2 regions of the Pseudarthrobacter sp. B4EP4b genome follow, and region 1 is predicted to be linked to the other one. Evidence: riboswitches for the same ligand, from Rfam matches in the RefSeq annotation. Region 1 holds a riboswitch; the other holds the start of a gene.
The links. Region 1 has a riboswitch for cyclic di-AMP ahead of FNL14_RS10855 (M23 family metallopeptidase). Riboswitches for the same ligand answer to the same signal wherever they lie in the genome.
Positions count from the first base shown of each region.

Region 2: linked by a shared signal. The riboswitch ahead of FNL14_RS10405 (hypothetical protein) and the one ahead of FNL14_RS10855 (M23 family metallopeptidase) in region 1 are both predicted to bind cyclic di-AMP.

Region 1 is NZ_VHIJ01000030.1:59,048-64,671, reverse strand. Features, by position in the region: gene FNL14_RS10880 (hypothetical protein) at 1-12, opposite strand, end outside; gene FNL14_RS10875 (cold-shock protein) at 219-602, shown strand; gene FNL14_RS10870 (DUF3027 domain-containing protein) at 609-1,268, shown strand; gene serC (phosphoserine transaminase) at 1,334-2,464, opposite strand; gene FNL14_RS10860 (metal-dependent transcriptional regulator) at 2,744-3,451, shown strand; cyclic di-AMP (ydaO/yuaA leader) riboswitch at 3,556-3,798, shown strand; gene FNL14_RS10855 (M23 family metallopeptidase) at 3,809-4,630, shown strand; cyclic di-AMP (ydaO/yuaA leader) riboswitch at 4,778-4,938, shown strand; gene FNL14_RS10850 (C40 family peptidase) at 5,009-5,624, shown strand, end outside.
Region 2 is NZ_VHIJ01000029.1:61,520-67,143, forward strand. Features, by position in the region: gene FNL14_RS10395 (HAD-IA family hydrolase) at 1-645, shown strand, start outside; gene FNL14_RS10400 (YdeI/OmpD-associated family protein) at 626-1,069, opposite strand; gene FNL14_RS10405 (hypothetical protein) at 1,162-1,899, opposite strand; cyclic di-AMP (ydaO/yuaA leader) riboswitch at 1,905-2,066, opposite strand; gene FNL14_RS10410 (HAMP domain-containing sensor histidine kinase) at 2,185-3,687, opposite strand; gene FNL14_RS10415 (response regulator transcription factor) at 3,693-4,433, opposite strand; gene FNL14_RS10420 (winged helix-turn-helix domain-containing protein) at 5,123-5,624, shown strand, end outside.

The sequences.
Region 1 (5,624 bases):
CGAGGGAGTCATGGACGTAACGCTAACAGCCCGGTCCGACAGTGCGGGCATGCGTCCCCGGGCGCCGTTGAAAGCAGGATTAGGGCATCGTTCAGGATAACCTTGAGGGATACAGACCAACACGGTCTTCAGCCGCCATACCCTGAACCCGCACAACAATGCGGATGCGGTGACGGCTGGCCGTGTCTCAAGACGTCAGAACGAAGAAGGTTGATTACGTGCCTACCGGCAAGGTCAAGTGGTATGACAAGGACAAAGGCTTCGGATTCCTTGCGGGCGAAGACGGCCAGGAAGTGTTCCTGCCCAAATCCTCGCTGCCCGAGGGTGTCACGGAGCTGAAGGCCGGCACCCGCGTTGAGTTCGGGGTCGCCGACGGACGTAAGGGTGCCCAGGCCCTGGGACTGCGCGTGCTGGATAAGACGCCGTCCATCGCCAAGGCGAAACGGCCCAGCGCCCGCGATCTTGCCCCGCTGGTCCAGGACCTGGTGAGCGTGCTGGACAATCTTTCCGGAACGCTCTCCAAAGGCAAATACCCGGAAGGCAACAAGGGCAAGGCCATCGCCGCCGCCCTGCGTAAGGTTGCCGACGAGCTGGACGTTTAGGCCCTGATGAGTTCGGAAGCTGATCAGCCGCAGCCGGCAGTTGAGTCCCGGGAGTTCGCGTCCCGGGAACCGGAACAGCAGGAGCCGGTTACCGCCACCGCCGCATCACGGGCCGCCGCGCCTGCGCCGGTGCGGAGCCCCAAGCCGCGTGCAGGTGTGCCTGTATGGCGGACCGGCAAGCCCGACGCCTTTCTTGCCGCCGCGGTGGACACTGCCCGGACGGCGATCGAAGGCATTACGGCGGCAAAGGATATTGGTCGGCACCTGGCAGCCAGGAGCGAAGGCGACCGCCTGGTGACGCATCTTTTTGAGTCCCGGCTGCCCGGCTACGGTGGCTGGCAATGGTTCGCGGTCCTGACCCGGAACTCACGCTCCAAGGTGGTCACGGTCAACGAGTTGGGTCTGCTGCCGTCCGAGGACTCCATCCTTGCCCCGGAATGGGTTCCGTGGGCGGAGCGGGTCCGGCCCGAAGATGAGCAGGAACCGGAGCAGGAAACTGCTGAGGTTGAGCCTGGCGTCCAGGAGCCAGCTTCGGCGGAACCTGCTGCGGCGGACGACGCAGCAGCTGGGCCGGCCGCAGGGGAACAGGAGCAGGACCAGGAGTCCGGGGACGGGGAGCCTGACGACGACGGCGGGCAGCCCGGCGACGAAGCAAGGACTTCCTGACCACAAACGAACGGCGCCGTCCGGGATGAACCCGGGCGGCGCCGTCGTACGTTAAAGCCTCCTGGCTACTTGCGCAGCTCGCCCACGACGTAGTCGATGCTTTCCAGCAGGGCCGAAACATCGGCCGGCTCGATGGCCACGAACGTTGCGATGCGGAGCTGGTTGCGGCCCAGCTTGCGGTAGGGCTCGGTGTCCACGATGCCGTTGGCGCGCAGGACCTTGGCCACTGCGGCTGCGTCCACGGACTCGTCGAAGTCGATGGTGGCGATGACGTTTGAGCGCTCGTCCGGGTTAGTGACGAAGGGAGTGGCGAACCCGGAAGCCTCGGCCCAGCTGTAGATGCGGCCGGCGGAATCGGCGGTGCGCTTGGACGCGAAGTCCAGGCCACCGTTGGAGTTCAACCACTGCACCTGTGCATCCAGCGTCACCAGGGTGGACAGCGAGGGCGTGTTGTACGTCTGGTTCAGGCGGGAGTTGTCGATGGCGGTCTGCAGGTCCAGGAAGTCGGGGATCCAGCGGTCGCCGGCCTTGATCCGGGCGGCGCGTTCCAGGGCGGCAGGGGAGAACAGGCCAAGCCACAGCCCGCCGTCGGAGGCAAAGTTCTTCTGCGGGGCAAAGTAGTAAACGTCACTCTGTGCCACGTCGACGTCCAGGCCGCCGGCAGCAGAGGTGGCGTCCACCAGGACAAGCGAGCCCTCGTCCGCGCCAGAGACGCGCTGTACGGGAGCAGAGACGCCGGTACTGGTCTCGTTCTGCGGCCAGGCGTAAACGTCCACGCCGGCTTCAGCCTGCGCGGAGGGGCGGGTGCCGGGCTCGGACTTGATGATGGAGGACGCCTCAAGGAAGGGTGCCTTGTTGGTGGCTGCGGCAAACTTGGAGCCGAACTCACCAAAGGAAAGATGCTGCGCCTTCTTCTCGACCAGGCCGAAGCTGGCGATGTCCCAGAATGCCGTGGAACCGCCCACGCCAAGAACTACCTCGTACCCTTCAGGTGCCCGGAAGAACTGGCTTAGTCCCTCGCGGACGGAGCCCACGAGGTTCTTGACCGGGGCCTGGCGGTGGGAGGTGCCGAGGATGTCCTTTGACGCGGCTGACAGGGCATCAATCTGCTCCTGCCGGACCTTGGAAGGCCCGGCGCCGAACCGTCCGTCCTTGGGGAGGAGATCGGCGGGAATAGTGATGCTGGTTTCGCTCACGGGTGCTCCAATTTCGGCATGGACATAACTGTGGTCCGGACGGGTGTTGGCGGCCGGCAGTCTGCGGTGACTGCAACCAGGGCCTTCCTCATTCTGCCTGAAGCGCTGATTCCGCGGGAACCCGGACCGTCATAGTCCAGTCAATGAGACGCCCCCGTAGCACACGTGCGAACTATTCGGACAAAGTCAAAATAGGCTAAGCTTTTCCACGGACTACGTCGCGGTGTATGGCGATACGGTGGGACAACGCAAGGTACTGCGCTCGAGGAGCTGAGCTGGATGACGGATCTGATCGACACTACGGAGATGTACCTTCGGACCATTTTGGAGCTTGAGGAAGAGAACATCGTTGCTCTTCGTGCGCGCATCGCCGAACGGCTCCGCCACTCCGGGCCCACCGTCTCCCAGACCATCGGCAGGATGGAGCGGGACGGGCTGGTGGTTGTCTCCGGAGACCGGCATCTGGAACTCACGGAAACGGGCCGCAAGCGCGCAACGGAGGTTATGCGCAAGCACCGGCTCGCCGAGCGCCTGCTTGCCGATGTGATCGGACTGGACTGGGCCTACGTCCATGACGAAGCCTGCCGCTGGGAACATGTGATGAGCGAACGGGTGGAGCGGCGCATCTACGAGTTGCTCAACCACCCCACCGAATCACCGTACGGAAATCCGATTCCCGGCCTGGCAGCCCTGGGCGGCACGCCGTCCCTGGGTTTTGCCGACGGCGCCATCAGCCTCCTGGATGCGATGAAGTCCTATGGTCCGGCATCAGAGGTGACTGTGAGCCGGCTTGCAGAACCCATTCAAGTGGAACCGGAACTGCTGTCCCAGCTCGACGAGGGCGGTATCCGGCCGGGCGCCGCAGTGGCCCTGGAGCGGGTGGGCGATTACATTTCGGTACGGGTTCCGGGTATTGAAGGGGCGCTGGAACTGCCGCCCGAGGTGGCCGCGCACGTGTTTGTCGCCATTCGCCAGCCTGCAGCTTAAGGGGCTGACTACCCCATCACGGGGCATATACCCAAAGATAACGGAATTGTTACTAAGGGCCTTAAGCCCCTATAGTTGAACCAAGCGTTGATATTAAAGCGTTACCTGATCTGGAGCCGAGCTCTGCCAGCGGATCAGGAGCACGAGTCGTAACTGGCAGAGGCGGGGGAACCACAAGCGGCAGCGGGGGACTGCCTTGGGGTGAAGTCCGTCAGCAGCAAGCCTCTTCCAGTGAAGGATCCCTCCCGGGATATCTCTGTGCCGAAGCTTGCTTACGGCGGACCGGGTCTTTGAACTCTCTGACCCGAATCCGACAGCTAACTTCGCAGGCTTTCCAGAGAGGAACCCTTCTTGACCATGCAGAATTCCAGGGGACGCCGCCGCGCGGCGGGCCCCGCTTCGACACCGCGTGTTGTCGAAGTCATCACCTCGGAGCGCCCCCGCGATCTCCACCGTGATGCGCGCCGCCGTCGGGGTCCCCTCCGCCAGATTACCGAGTTCGCGTCCGCCAGCGGCATCGGCCAAAAGGCCGGCGTTGCCCTTGCCGCCACCGGCCTGGTCCTTACGGTCACGGTTCCGGCCACCAGTCCCGTTATGGCCACTGATGCTTCGGGCGCTACGCCTGTTGCCGCCTCCGCCGTGGCGCCCCAGCCGCAGATTTCAGCCGAAGCCGGAGCGCAGATCGACTTCAGCCGCTCCGCCGTGGTGACCCAGGCTGATCCGGACGGCAAGCTGAAGCAGCTGCTCAGTGCACAATCGGCGGGCGCCATCAGCCGCGCCGCCTCGGCCGGCAGCCTCGGCGCTCCGCTCGCCGTGATGACCACCGCATCGCCCTTTGGCTACCGCGTCAGCCCCATCACCGGCGGCACCGGCGACTTCCACCGCGGACAGGACTATGTGGCGCAGTGCGGCACCTCCGTTATGGCCGCCGCCACCGGAACCGTGACCTTTGTGGGCTGGCACCAGTTCGGTGGCGGGAACCGCGTTGTGATCGACCACGGGAACGGGCTGGAAACCACCTACAACCACCTGTCGTCCTCCAGTGTGAAGGAAGGGCAGACCGTATCGCGCGGGGAAGTTATCGCGCTCAGCGGCACCACGGGAGCCTCCACGGGCTGCCACCTGCACTTCGAGGTCCAGGTCAACGGCGAAGTGGTTGATCCCACTGGCTGGCTCTAGTCAAATGACGGTGAACTATCAGATGATCTTGACTTGCCGTGACCTGAATGTGACATTCATTCAAAACTGCTGTACCGTCTAACTCGCGTCAACTTTTCCGAAGTTGACGCTCTTGTGCGGATTGCCTAGCTCTGCCACCGCTCAAGGTCCGTTCGCATGACATCGTCTGGCAGGGGCGGGGGAACCAATTTTGGCCTTTCCATGGAAGGGCCTTGGGGTTAAGTCGCAAAGCTTCCTAGGAAGCAGCGCGGCCGGGTGACTCCCATCCGAATCCGACAGCTCACCTCGCAGGCATTGGGAGAGGCTACCTTCGTGTCTTCACGCCATAATTCTGCGCGCCACCGTGCGCAAACGGTTCGTACCAACCCCTTGGATACTGTGTCCAAGGCCGTTAGTGCCAATGCCGGGACAGTTGGTCGCCAGGCTGCAGTCATCGCAGCTGCCTCCGGCCTGATCCTGAGCATGGGCCTGCCAGCCACTGCCGCGGACAACACCGCTGGTGTTTCCGCTTCCACCGAGTCCGGGTCGGCCCAGAGCGCGCTTGCCGTTACTGCCGCCCCCACGGCCACCGTGTCCTTCGAGCGCCCGGTGGTCAAGACCACAGCCGCTCCCAAGGTGCAGACCGTACGCACCCAGTCCACCGCCTCCGCTACTGGAAACGCTGCCACCGGTACTGCTGCCTCCGCTACGGAGAAGCTGGCCGAGACTGTCTCCTCTGCTTCCACCTCGGGCATCGCCGCAATCGCCTACACCGGAATCGGCCACTCGTACGTATGGGGCGGCACCAGCCCCGTCACGGGCTGGGACTGCTCGGGCTTCACGCAATGGGTCTATGCCCAGGCCGGCATCAGCATCCCCCGCACCAACGCGTGGACGGCCATGAAGCCGACCTCCACTCCGCAGCCCGGTGACCTCGTTATGCAGAACGGTGGCGCCCACGTTGGCATCTACGTTGGCAACGGCATGATGATCAGCGCGCTGAACCCCTCCCAGG
Region 2 (5,624 bases), on a different contig from region 1:
ACGTGCCGCGCCGTCCTCTTTGACATGGACGGCACCTTGGTCGATTCCACCGCCGTGGTAGAGCAGGTCTGGGGTGAATTCGCCGCGCGCTACGGGCTGGACCTGGAGGAGATTCTCCGCACCTCGCACGGCGTCCAGGCACGCGATACTGTCACCCGGTTTGCTCCTGCGGGTGCTGATGTGCCGGCACTGACTGCCGAACTCGGCGCGATGGAACGCGTCCGGACCGAAGGGATTGTGGCCCTGCCCGGCGCTGTCCGGTTGCTGGCAGCCCTGCCGGCGGACGCCGTAGCCCTGGTCACGTCTGCCGACGTCGTCCTGGCTGACATCCGAATGGAAGCAGCCGGCCTGCCCATGCCGGCTGTGGCAGTCACAGCTGAACTGGTGACCCGCGGCAAGCCCGATCCGGAGGGATACCTGAAGGCCGCCGCCAACCTTGGCGTGGAACCGGCGGACGCCGTGGTGTTCGAGGACGCTCCAGCGGGAATCGCCGCAGGGGTGGCCGCCGGGATCCGAACGGTGGCCGTGGGACCCAACACCGGCCCGCTGCCCGCAGGCGTCCTGCACGTAGCGGATTACAGTACTGTCACCGTTCAGACGAGTCAGGACGAGGCAGGCCGGACAGTCATTTCTTTCCGGCTTTAAGGTCGGCTACCACTTTGGCTATACGCCGCGACCGCGTTTCGGGCGTCTTGGCCTCGGCCAGCGGCTCCACGTACCGTCGCTGCGCGCTGTAGCTCAGTGTGGCGTAGAACTGCAGGGCCGCCGGTTCCGCCGCCATCGCAGCGGCAAGGTCCTCGGGGACTTCAACCACCCGGGGTTGGGTGTCGAGCTCGATGACTACGTCAACTGTGTCCCCAGCCGAAACGCCAACGAATTCGCGGTTGGCTGCGCTGAGCGAAATGAGGTTCTGCCCACCCATCACCGCGATGCTGCTGCGGTAGCTCCTGCCGTTGATGGTCACCACTACAGGCGGCCGTTTGCCCGCGTCCAAGGCCGCGAGGACCTCATCGGGAACTTCGATGCCGGTCTTGTTTCCGCTGCCTTGGATGGTGGTGGTGAACTTCATGGGTCACAGTATGCCGGGCCTTTTGCCACTCCCACGGATACGGCGCGCGCCATGGGGCACGGTTCGCCGGGTGCTCAGTACGAGTTGTGGGCTCAGTACCAGTTGTTGGAGAGGTGGAAATTCAACGCGCCGCACGGGGACTGGTAGCGCTCCTGGATGTAGTTCAGGCCCCAGTTGATCTGCGTGCGGTAGTTGGTCAGGTAGTCCGGGCCGGCGCTGGCCATCTTTTCAGCGGGCAGGGACTGGACGATGCCATACGCGCCGCTGCTGGCGTTCGTGGCAGTGGTGGTCCAGTCGGACTCCTTGTCCCACAGGGTCACCAAGCACTGCATCTGGTCCGGTGCCCAGCCGTAGCTGCCAAGCTGGCCGGCGGCGTAAGCCTGCGCACCGGCGGGGTCGTTGACCGCGACGGCGGCGGCAGGCTCAGGGGCGGAGGCCGGTTCAGGAGCGGGAGCAGGGGCCGGTGCCGGCTCCGGGGCGGGCGCGGCTGCGGGCACCGGTGCTGGCTCTACAGCGGGTGCCGGTGCAGGCTCTGCCGCCTGCGGGGCCACCGCGATCTCCTCCGCAGCGGGGGCAGGTGCCGGGTTGGCCCGGATTTCACTCTTCTCGATGCTGAGGTTGGACTGGGCCTCGGCCGCCTGGGTTTCGGTGGCGGCAACCCTGATGCTTGACTCGGTAGCCTGTCCGGCCGCCCCGACACCTACCAGCAGTGCAGCGGATGCCGCGAAGACAGCGGCGCGCTTGCCGATGAAGGGAAACTTGCCGGCTTTGCGTCCGGCGTGGGGTGCAGACCCGGATTTCGGGCGCGGTTTAACCAGGAATTTGGACATAATGAATCGCCTCTCACACCTGCGGAGTTAGCTGTCGGGTTCGGATGAGGGCATCCGGCCGCACGGAAAAATTCACGTGCGTGCTTAACCCCAAGGGCACTCATTGCCCGGGACGGTGGGTCCCCCGCCTCTGCCGTTGCTCAAGCGGAATCCGGGAAGCGGCAGAGCTTGGCGTCATCCGGATATGGGTTCCCGATCAGGAACCTCACCCAATCGACGGTACAGGAGTCCGACGCTTAAGTCACATTTTGGTAACAGAGATCACGACGGCGGCGCGTCGCTTTGCTACGAAAGCGAATGAAGGGGGAGGTGCAGGGCGAACTGGGTCCGCCCTGGCTGTGACGTCACCGTTACCCTGCCGCCGTGGGCCTCGACGATGGATTCCACGATGGACAGGCCCAGCCCGCTGGTGCCTTCGGCAACGGCGGCACCGGACTGGCCGGACGCGCCCTTCCGGGCCGCGTCTGCGCGGGCGAAGCGCGAGAAGACGTGGTCCACGAACTCTGCCGGGATCCCGCCGCCGTCGTCCGTTACCGTTACTACCGCCGCGCCTTCAGAGGACGTGCGCACCCCGGTTACCACAGTGGTTCCGGCGGGAGTGTGTTTGCGTGCGTTGGAGAGCAGGTTCATCAGGACCTGGCGCAGCTGAGAGGCGTCGCCGTTGACCACCACGGGCTCCTCGGGAAGCTCCAGCCGCCAGTTGTGGCCGGGGGCCATCACCTTTTCGTCGCTGACGCCCTCGATCACCAGCTGCGTGAGGTCCACCTCGCTGAGCTTGAGCGGCTGGCCCTCATCGAGCCGGGCCAGCAGCAGCAGGTCTTCCACCAGGGCGGTCATGCGCTCAGACTGGCTCTGCACGCGCGCCAGCGACTTTTCGCCGTCGGGGGTGAAGTTCTCGGTCATCCGCATTAGTTCCGTGTAGCCGCGGATGGCCGTGAGGGGAGTACGCAGCTCGTGCGAGGCATCAGCCACAAACTGCCGCACCTTGGTTTCGCTCTTCTGCCGCGCCTGCAGCGCGTTGGCCACGTTGTCCAGCATGAGGTTGAGCGCGTGGCCCACGCTGCCCACTTCCGTTCCCGGATTGGAGTTCGACGGCGGCACGCGCACCGCGAGTGCCACCTCGCCGGCGTCCAGCGGCAGCTGCGAAACGCGCGTGGCCACCTCTGACAGCTGCTCGAGCGGCTTCATGGTGCGCCGGATCAGCACTGTTCCTGCCAGCCCGATGAGCAGCAGGCCGCCCAGGGATACGAACACAAAGGTCCAGACGAGGGAAGCGAGCGTACTTTCCTTGCCAGCGAGGGGGAGCCCGGTCACCAACACGTCGCCGAAGTCCGTCTTCGCGGCTGTCAACCGGTAGTCGCCGTTGGAGAGGGTGCGGTCCACCGGCTGTGCATCTGTAGCCAAAGCCAGCAGGGCCTGCTTGTCCTCGGCGGACAGTGGCGAGCGGGTGGTGTCCGAGGCCAGGAACCCGGCGCTGTTGACTTGTCCGTTGAGGATGCGGGCGTTCAGGGTGCCCACGCTCTGGCCGCGGGCGTCGAGGGGATCCCGGCCTTTGAAGCCGCCCATGGGAGGGCGGCCCGGATCGTTCGACCGCTCCGCCGCCTGGCTGAGCTGGTCATCAAGCTGGCGGGTGAGGAACGCGTCCATGGAGGCGTAACTGACCATACCCACCGCGCCGCAAATGGAGATCAGCAGTGTCATGGCAAGGAGGATGAGGCGGGTGCGCAGGTGCCAGGTGTTCGGCTTCAGCCAGCTCCGCCGCTGGGACGCAGCCTGTTGCAAGGCCATGGCGCCTACTCCGCTGGCTTGATGACGTATCCGGCCCCGCGCACCGTGTGGATCATGGGCGGATGCACCGCATCCACCTTCTTGCGCAGGTAGGAGATGTAGAGCTCCACGATGTTGGCCTGGCCACCGAAGTCGTAATCCCAGACCCGGTCCAGGATCTGCGCCTTGCTGATGACCCGCTTGGGGTTTTCCATCAGGTAACGGAGCAATTCGAATTGGGTGGCCGTGAGCTGGAGTTCCTCGCCCGCCCGGCTCACCTCGCGGGTGTCGACGTTCAGGACGAGGTCGCCCACCACCAGCTCAGCCGTATCCATGGCGGCCACCCCGGAACGCTGGACCAGGCGGTGCAGCCGCAGGAGGACTTCCTCCATGCTGAACGGCTTGGTGACGTAATCGTCTCCGCCGGCTGCCAGGCCCACGATCCGGTCCTGCACTGCGTCCTTGGCCGTCAGGAACAGTGCCGGGACCTCGGGAGCGAAGGTGCGAATCCTTCCCAGCAGCTCAACGCCGTCGAATCCGGGCAGCATAACGTCCAGGACCAGGACGTCCGGGCGGAACTCCTTGGCAAGCTTCACTGCTTCCGGCCCGTCCGCTGCCACAGCAACGGACCAGCCGGCCATGCGCAGGCCCATGCTCATGAGTTCTGAGAGGCTCGGCTCGTCATCAACCACCAGCGCGCGGATGGGGGCTCCGTCGGGGTGGGAGAGCTGGGGAAGGTTGTTTGTCATGGAGTGCGGTGTGGCCATGGGACAACTCTCCGATCACTCGTTGAGCCGGGGCTTTGGGATTCCTGTGTCCCGGCTGTGAACCCCAGCCTAGCCACCTGGATGTGGAGGTGATGTTGCGGCAGGACAGTGAGTGGGGCGGGCAGAGACTTTGAGACTCTTCTAGAGAGGCATTCCTGGGTCTCCCCTGGAAAGATCGGACGAATTTTCTTCCTTGGGACGGCGCGCCGCTGGACAAGAACCGTCTCCGGCCTGCCGATTTTGGTATTCCACATGCACTTGAACAAAAGGTGGGAAACCGGACTCCGGTCCGAATTAAGTTCCCCAAAACGGCAGCTGGGGGACCGGGAGCTGGATAATGAATGACGTTCTGCCAGCACGCCAGAATCGTGATCTACACCACAAAGGCGGATTTTGTCTCATAATGCGGACTGATCGGTCCATTGTTACTTGCAAGTTAGCATTGTTACGCTGCACACTCTCATTGTGAACAAGAACTCAACAGCACCTGCAGCCGCAGACTATTGGCCCAGCACATCCGCTGCTGCCGACATGCGCTGTTGTCGAATGTACGCCTGACCTTCCCACCCCTCGAAGTTCTCCAGGCATTCGCCCCCCAGCCCAGCGTCGGGCGTCCCTCCCCAGTTTTCAGTGCGGGGAACCCAGCATTCGAGCCGTGATGACGGCCATTCACATTGAGGTAAGCATCCATGTCAGTTGCATCCGGATACGTCCACATTTCTGTCCGTAACGCCGCCAAGGCCGGCCAGCCCTCCGGCCTCCGCCCCGGCTTCGCCCCGCGCCCATCGCTCGCACCCTCAGCTCCCGGAAGCAGCTTCCCCGCCTCTGGCTACGCACCCCAGGGCTACAACCCCAACTCTTACGGCCAGCTCCGCGCAGTAACCCCGGCCGAGTCCGCGCCGGTGACCGCTCCCACGCCCGTCGTGGCCGGACCCAACACGGTCCGTCCGGTCGCCAACGACAATGTTGCCCGCGGCTTCGTCCTCTACATGGGCATCGACGAGGAAACCGCGGCCGCCGCAGGTACCTCCATCGCCAAGCTCGCCCAAGAGATCCGCGCCTACGCCCAGTCCCTGGTGTCCGGTGCCGAGAGCTACGCCGCGGTTGCAGTGGCCCCCGCCGGAACGCCCGGCTCAGCGCTCGACGTCGTCCGTTCCACCTTCGGTGACCCCACCGTCAACACCCGGCAGC